Regions from separate parts of the Ferdinandcohnia sp. FSL W7-1320 genome, predicted to be linked through region 2. Evidence: a T-box and tRNA genes for the amino acid it is inferred to sense, from the RefSeq annotation. Region 2 holds a T-box; the other holds one or more tRNA genes.
What was found. A T-box is a leader RNA that pairs with one kind of tRNA and senses whether it is charged. The one in region 2 lies ahead of NST91_RS08140 (valine--tRNA ligase), so its partner is inferred to be a tRNA-Val.
Positions count from the first base shown of each region.

Region 1: it has a tRNA-Val gene. The T-box ahead of NST91_RS08140 (valine--tRNA ligase) is inferred to sense a tRNA for this amino acid. The anticodon was not compared.

Region 1 is NZ_JBBPAM010000001.1:3,716,911-3,721,347, reverse strand. Features, by position in the region: gene NST91_RS18330 (alpha/beta hydrolase-fold protein) at 39-764, opposite strand; gene NST91_RS18325 (dicarboxylate/amino acid:cation symporter) at 876-2,105, opposite strand; cyclic di-AMP (ydaO/yuaA leader) riboswitch at 2,252-2,402, opposite strand; tRNA gene NST91_RS18320 (tRNA-Val) at 2,615-2,687, shown strand; gene NST91_RS18315 (DUF3231 family protein) at 2,823-3,833, shown strand; gene sstT (serine/threonine transporter SstT) at 3,904-4,437, opposite strand, start outside.
Region 2 is NZ_JBBPAM010000001.1:1,617,868-1,622,304, reverse strand. Features, by position in the region: gene NST91_RS08140 (valine--tRNA ligase) at 1-1,627, opposite strand, end outside; T-box leader at 1,796-2,022, opposite strand; gene NST91_RS08135 (YszA family small membrane protein) at 2,237-2,431, shown strand; gene ysxE (spore coat protein YsxE) at 2,445-3,485, opposite strand; gene spoVID (stage VI sporulation protein D) at 3,573-4,437, opposite strand, start outside.

The sequences.
Region 1 (4,437 bases), 2.1 Mb from region 2:
TATATCAAATATTTGAAAATGATAGAATAAAAAAACGGCTATTTGAGCATTTTTGAAAGTGCCCTTGGTAAGTCAGGCTGCCAGTATTTCCACGTGTGATTACCGTTAAATTCTTCATAGAAATAGGAAAAACCTTTGCTCACAATGAGCTTATGTAATTTTCGGTTTGGCGTTAAAAAATCCTCAATATTACCCTTTGTTGTTTTCACCTCGGTTTCACCTGTCCCGATTATATGATATAAGTCAAGGAGATATGGGTCTGCAAAACTTTCAACCTGTAACAGAACATGATCATTTACAAGGGGAGATTGCATGATCACCTTTCCAAAAGTATGTGGGTATTCAAGTGCTGTTAGTAGTGAAATCGTCGCCGCCAGAGAATCCCCGATTAATGCACGTCCTTGTCCCATTTGATAGGTCGGGAACTCTTGATCAAGAAATGGGACAAGTTCTTCCCCTAAGAAACGCTTATACAAATCATGCTGCTCACCATCTGGGTGATATTTCTTACGGCGGTCTGCAACGCTTTTATAAGGAACTCCAACAATTATGGTATTGCTTATTTCACTTGTTTCAATTAGCTTATCCGCAACTCTCGCAACCCTGCCTAGATTAAAGTAATCGCGCCCGTCCTGAGCAATGAGTACATTATATTTATATAGAGGGGAGAAGGTAGCAGGCAAATAAACGATAAGCTCAAGTTCTTCATTTAAAATCTTACTATGTATAGTCATTTCCCTAACAGTACCTTTATTAATCGTCATCTTTTTAAACCTCCAAACATTCGATCAATTATGTTGCATCACTATTATAACGCTTGAAAAATAGGAAAGCGACAGGAAAAACTCCCTGTCGCTTTCGGTACAAATTAAAAATTAAGCTGCTGCTTCATCCATATGTTTCTTTTCAGATTCTGCAACATATACAGCACACGCAGCATCACCTGTGATATTGATGGCTGTACGTGTCATATCAAGTAAACGATCAATACCAATAATTAAACCGATACCTTCTGGTGGTAAACCAACTTGATTTAGAACCATTGCTAGCATGATTAAACCAACACCAGGAACACCAGCAGTACCTACACTAGCAAGTACAGCCGTTAAGATAACCATAATAATTTGAGTAAAAGTTAGGTCAAATCCGTATACCTGTGCAATGAAAATGGTGGCTACACCTTGCATAATAGCTGTACCATCCATATTGATAGTCGCACCTAATGGTTGAACAAAGCTACTAATTGGTTCAGGAACCTTAAGATTTTTCTGTGCAGTTTCCATTGATATAGGGAGTGTAGCATTACTACTTGACGTACTAAAAGCAACTGTCATCGCAGGCGCAAAACCTTTGAAAAACTCAATAGGGTTTCGTTTTGCCAATAATGCAATCGTGCCACCATAAGTAATGGCTGCGTGAATAAGTAGAGTGGCAAGTACAATTAGGAAGTATGCAAGCATTGCTTTTATTGCAGCATACCCTTGGCCACCAATAGCTGTTGCAATTAATCCGAATGTACCATAAGGAGCCGTCTTCATAACAAGATTAACAAGATACATTAATACTTCATTTGCTTGTTCGAATAAATTTACAATACCTTTCGTTTTTTCGCCTAACACGGTAAGAGCAAAACCTATAAAAATTGCAAATGCAATAATTTGAAGCATATTACCATCTGTCATTGACGTGAATGGATTTGTCGGGATAATTCCAATTAAGGTTTCCATGAATGGAGGAGCTTCAGTAGCCCCATCATAAGTAGCCCCTTGCGTATCAAAAGCTCCACCAGCACCAGGTTTGAAAATGGAAGCAAGAGCGATGGCAATTGTAATCGCTATCGTTGTAGTTGCTAAAAAATATGTTATCGTTTTGGCACCAATTCTTCCAAGCTTCTTTGGATCACCAAGGCCAGTAACTCCTAGAGTAATAGATACCAAGACTATTGGAACAACAAGCATTTTAATTAAATTCAAGAAAATTTGACCCAATGGAACGAATACCCACGTATTTGCATATTCAAAAACAGTAGGTGATGTTAAATTCAAAATAAGACCTACAATCGCACCAAGACCTAAACCTAATAAAATCTTCTTAGTTAATGACATAAAAAACCTCCTCTAAGTTGTATTGAAAGTGTTTTCTTTTTTTGGCAAAACAAATGGGAATGCGCATGTCGAAGAACAGCATTCTTTTCGTAAGACACAAAAAACCACGAGAGTGTGGCTCGTGGCTTATCGATAAAATTGCGCAACAATGCTCTCTCCAAATGCTTACGAGGTTAGCTGTCGGATTCGGATGAAGAGTATCTCCTACCTTTATAAAAAAGGATTCACCCCGTGTGCTCTTTTGCACGTTTATGGTTCCCCCGTTTCCCAAAAATGGGAATTCAGCGACTATTAAATTGTACTTTGCCTTGATATTATATTTATACAAATAAAATGAATATATGTCAATAATAACATATATTTATGGTTTTTACGATGTTAATATTTTCATAGGAAAATAGTGAACGACAAATAGCAAAAACCACAAAATTATGTATTCACGATAAAATGACTAGAATTTAATTGACAAACACTCAAAACGGATGTATATTATGAATTATTCATATAGTGATTCCGTAGCTCAGCTGGGAGAGCACTACCTTGACAGGGTAGGGGTCGGAGGTTCGAGCCCTCTCGGAATCATCATGAGATCACTTGAGTTTTCTCAAGTGATTTTTTTGCGTTTATTTTTAGACTTTGGATAATAATTATAATAATTTTATCCGTTTTTGGAGAAATTATCCTTGTTAGGACTAGACTGGGAGGTTGTTCGTTCACATGGAGGATAAAAACAAGATTCGTCTAACAGCTGCGGAGATGTCGAGCTTATGGACACAATACATAAACGATACGTTAGCTGAATGTGTTAATTTGTATTTTTTAGATAAAGTTGAAGATGAGGAAGTACGTCCAATTATTGAATATACACTGGAAGCATCTAAAGAAAACCAAAAAATTGTACGTGAAATTTTTGAAAAAGAAGAATTTCCTATCCCATTAGGATTTACAGAACAGGATGTAGATTTTAAAGCTCCTAGACTATTTTCTGATACTTTCGTATTAATGTACCTAAGGCAAATGTCTATTCTCGGAATGGCAGGTAGTAGTGGAGCACTGGGCCTTGCGACACGGCCCGATGTAATTGCTTTTCATAAGCGGGTATTAAATTTAGGTGTTGAATTGCAGGACCAAACACGTGAATTAATGTTAAAACAAGGAATATATGTAAGACCTCCGTATATATCTATTCCCGACAAGGTTGATTTTGTAGAGAAACAGCATTTTTTAGCTGGTTTCATGGGGAAGAAAAGAGCACTAACCTCTATTGAAATTAGTCATTTATTTTTAAATATACAGACCAATGCGATTGGTAAGGTACTGATGACAGGATTTGCACAAACTGCAAAAGGTGATGATGTAAAAAAATTCTTAGTAAGAGGAAAGAAACTTTCGCAAAAATATATAGAACTTTTTAGCGACTTTTTAATCAAAGAGGATCTTCCTGCTCCAATGAGTTGGGATTCAGCTGTTACAGATAGTAATGCGAGTGTTTTCTCTGATAAACTTATTATGTTTCATGTGTCAGCAATGATTGCAGCGGGTATTGGGAATTTCGGAATGGCCATGGCGGCTAGTCCAAGGAGAGATATAGGATTTAGATATGCATCATTAATTCCAGAAATTTCGATGTACGCTGAGGATGGGGCAAATATTATGATTAAACATGGGTGGTTGGAGGAGCCTCCACAAACAGATAACAGAGAAAAAATTATTAAAAAACAATCTTGATAAAAAAAGACAAAGAGAACGTATCAGTCCCTTTGTCTTATTGTGTTTATTAATATGTTTAAATAAAGGATTAAGCCGACTTAACCGTAACATTCTTCTTTTCTTTACGTTTCTTAGCATATTCAGCAGTTGCAGTGAAAAGTACGTCCGATGATGAGTTAAGAGCAGTTTCACAAGAGTCTTGTAGGACACCGATGATGAAACCAACTGCAACGACTTGCATGGCAACATCGTTCGGAATTCCGAATAAGCTTGACGCTAAAGGAATAAGTAAAAGTGACCCACCGGCAACACCAGATGCACCTGCTGCTGAAATTGCTGATAAGACGCTAAGAATTAGAGCTGTTGCAAAATCAACTTGAATGCCGAGTGTATGAACAGCTGCAAGAGTAAGAACAGAAATCGTTACTGCCGCACCAGCCATATTTACAGTTCCGCCTAATGGGATTGAAATAGAATAAGTATCTTTATTTAATCCTAGTTTTTCACAAAGGTTCATATTAACCGGAATGTTTGCTGCTGAGCTTCGAGTAAAGAAGGCTGTTAGCCCACTTTCTCTTAGACATCTAAATACAAGTGGATATGGGTTTTGACGAATGTAGAA
Region 2 (4,437 bases):
ATTGGGCGATAACATCCATTGGGTCCACACCATTTCCGAGTGACTTACTCATTTTACGGCCTTCCGCATCACGTACCAGACCGTGAATCAGAACATCTTTAAATGGCCGTTTTCCTGTAAATTCTAGTCCTTGGAAAATCATTCTTGAAACCCAGAAGAAGATGATATCATAGCCAGTTACAAGAGCATCTGTAGGGTAATAGCGTTTAAAATCGGCTGCTTCCTTATCTGGCCAGCCCATTGTGGAGAATGGCCATAACGCAGAACTGAACCAAGTATCTAAAACATCATTGTCCTGCTCCCAGTTTTCGATATCACTTGGTGGCTCATGGTCAACATAAACCTCACCTGTTTCTTTATGGTACCACGCTGGAATTCGATGCCCCCACCATAATTGTCGTGAAATACACCAGTCACGGATGTTTTCCATCCAGCGCAAGTATGTTTTTTCAAATCGTTCCGGAACAAAGTTTACTTTCTCCTCTTGTGATTGAAGCTTAATTGCCTCATTTGCTAATGGTTGCATTTTTACAAACCATTGTGTGGATAGGTATGGCTCAACTACAGCACCGCTTCGCTCACTGTGACCTACTGAATGGAGATGCTCTTCAATATTAAATAGCACGCCTTCTTCTTGAAGATCTTTAACAATTTGTTTTCGGCATTCAAAGCGATCCATTCCTTGGTATTTACCAGCGTTTGCATTCATGGTTCCATCTTCATTCATAACTAAAACACGCTCAAGATTGTGACGATTTCCTACTTCAAAGTCATTCGGGTCATGTGCCGGTGTAATCTTAACTGCACCAGATCCAAATTCCATATCAACATAATCATCAGCCACAATCGGAATTTCTCTACCAACGATTGGGAGAATAACCGTTTTACCGATTAAATGCTTGAACCGCCCATCTTCTGGATGAACAGCGATTGCCGTATCACCTAGCATTGTTTCTGGTCGAGTCGTAGCAATCTCAATAGATCCGCTTCCATCTGCTAATGGATAACGCATATGATAAAATGCACCCTGAACATCCTTATAAATTACTTCAATGTCAGATAGAGCTGTTTTTGTAGCTGGGTCCCAGTTGATGATATATTCACCGCGGTAAATTAGACCTTTTTTATATAAAGTAACGAATACTTCACGTACCGCCTTAGAAAGTCCTTCATCAAGAGTGAAACGTTCTCTGGAATAATCAAGTCCAAGACCTAGTTTAGACCATTGTTCACGAATATGGCTCGCATACTCTTCCTTCCACTTCCATGTCTCTTCTACAAACTTTTCTCGCCCTAGGTCATATCGAGATTTTCCTTCTTCACGTAGCTTAGCCTCGACCTTTGCTTGGGTTGCAATACCAGCATGGTCCATTCCCGGTAACCATAACACATCATAGCCTTGCATTCTTTTAATACGAGTAAGTATATCCTGTAAGGTTGTATCCCACGCATGACCTAGATGTAACTTACCAGTTACGTTTGGTGGTGGAATGACAATCGTATAAGTTTTTTTCTCAGCATCATCTTTTGCTTCAAAAAATTTACCCTCTAACCAATATTGATAGCGCCCCGCTTCAATGGCTTGCGGATCATACTTAGTTGATAAAGTCTTTTCATTACCTTCCATTTGAGTTCCTCCTTAAACTAATAAACAAAATCAAATGCGCCTTGGCGTATTTGCCGTCCAGATTTTTTCGAGCTTGCTCGAAAAGTTTCTTTTGAAAATCTGTGACATCCGCCGGAGGCTTATTTTTCAGCTTCGGCTGAATAAATAAAAAAACTCCATTCATCCTAATAAAAGGACGAATGGAGTCTATTCGCGGTACCACCTTTTTTCATAGATAAAAAACGTATCTATGCTCTCAAAAAAAGATAACGGCTTTTCACCGGCTTTTACTACTTCATTTCATAAAAGCTACTTAAGGGTGACCTTCCATCGTTACGTTCCTAAGAAATCTCACAGCTAATGATTTCTCTCTCTGAAGGTGTTCACAATGTACTCTTCCCTGTCATCGTATGTACTCATTATGGGGATGTAAGTTAAGTTCTTTAAAGAATTTTACTACTTATTTTGTTGAATTTCAATAGGTATTGTCAATAAGGGTAGCCAAGTTTTTTATACTTTATTCTCTTTAAGTTAATTTGTTACAAAATTTTCAATCTGAATTGACAGGAACTTTTCTGCTTTTCCAAGCATAGTTTAGTTATAGGATTTCTTTGAAGGGAGAGATAAAGCATGAGAAGACGACGATTTAGAAAATACTCTTATCCTCATTGGCTACGACAATGTAGAGATGTTTGTCACCAATTTATCATCCCCATCACCATTGTTCAAGCGGTTCGAACTATATTTATACCCACCTCATTTGATGTGCTCTTTTTGGCCATATTAATTTTACTCGCAGTTGCATTTTACCTCGACATGATCTAAAAAATCCCATACTTTATTCCGTATGGGATTCTTCTTCCTCTTGTTCTTTTCTTTTTTGTTCAGCTTCCAACAGTTTCACTGAAACAAATTCAATATTTTTAGTCAACCAATAGGCTCGTTGTAAAACTTGGACATGTTCTAGCTCTGATTTCTTCTGTTTATTATCCATGTAATTTCGAAGACATTTATAGATTGGCTCAGGGAAAGTCAAATGGCTTAGAAAGAGATAGAACTCTTCTTCACGTAATGGAAAACGGCTTTGATAGGTTTCAAACCACTCAAGACAATCTGTACACAAAGTCGGATAAGTCTTTAATATTCGAAAATAGAGGCTTACTAAATCATTGGTAGGGCTGGCATACCCTGCCCTTTCAAAATTTGATAGATAGCCCCTTCCACTGTCATCATATAAAAAATGTGTATCTGAAAAATGATTAAGTGTTAATGCGGTACGGTATGCTTTTTCTCCTATCATTAACTCATGCCATTTATCGAGTTGTGATCTTGCAAATGAGGCTGCTAGACTTACTTCATAAAAATACGTACAGAATTGAAGTTCAAATGGAGACATATACCATTTTTGTTCGGCAGTTTCTACAAAACCTTCTAGTAACTGATTCCGTTCATCCCATTTCTTAACGATTGATTCATAATGCCTTGTAATCTCAGTTTCATCGTTCATTTGTATTTTTCTTGCAGTTGTTAAGTGAATTCTAGCAATTTCTTTAAAAAAGGAATGATAATGTTCTCCACGATGTTCGATGGTCGCAGTTTTTAACCAAGGCATTAGGTAGTGGAATTTATGGTTATGATAGACAAGGTACTTCCCCTCGATGGTTGAGTAAATGGGAACTGCCCTTGTATAGCCCTGTTGCAATAAGTGTTGAAGGAAAGTAGGGAAGGAAGGATTTATTTTATTTGAAACAGACTTTAATGCAAAAATTCCTTTGTTTGTCACAACCTTGGTAACTTTACCGAGTTGTTCAAATGATAAGGGCTTTAGATTATATTTTTTTAAGATGGGCCCTAATTCTCTAGCATCGTTATTATCCATTGGGCCAATCACTCTCTTTCCTAACAGTTTTGGTAATTCGTTTCATAAAGAAAACAGGGTGAGGTTTTCCTCACCCTATCTATGTTTCTAACTATTTGCTTGAACAGGGATGTATAAAAGCTGTCCTTCAGAGACGGAATCTGTGTTTAGTGAATTTACACGTACTAATTGTTGTACTGAGATATCATAACGCTCTGAAATCTTTTCTAACGTATCTCCGTGTTGAACGATACAAATTTTCATGGTTGTATGGTCATCTACTTCATCTCTACCAAAAATTTTAGTTAATAATAAATCATTTTCGCTACGTTTTGAAGGCTCATCAATCTTTTCTTCTCTTTGTTCTTTCACTGCATCTTTTTCCTGGACGGCAGTCGAGTTTTTCTTATTTGGATTATCAGACCCAAAGGATAATTGATTATCATGTCTTGCTTTCACTTCAATTGAAGGGGTTAACACTGCATGAACCTCTTCTTCAATCGCTTCGACTACATCAACAACCTCTTCTTCCTCATGTACCTCGTGTTCTTGGTATGCCTCTTTTCTAGCCTCCACTTCAAATGGAACAAATAGATCAGTATCTTCTTCCTCATTCTGCTGTTCATTTACAGCAATAACCTCTGGTTGTTTCTCCACCTGAGCTTCTTCTCGAGCCTCTACCTGAACATCATCTTTAGCCTCTGACTTAATATCATCTTGAGCCTCTACCTGAACTTTTTCTTGTGCCTCTCTATGTAGCACCACTTCGTCTTTTTCTTGTAGCACTACCTCTACTTGCTCCTGTGTTTTTTCCTCTTCCACCTGTTCTGAAACCGCTTGAACTTCCACTTCGGTTTCTTCTTCAGGAGGAATGCTTCTTACAAGCTCCAGTCCCTCTTCTGCTTCTTGTTCTGCTACAACAGGAGCTTGCACCTCTTGTTTTATTGTCTCCTGCACAGCATCCTCCTTAGGC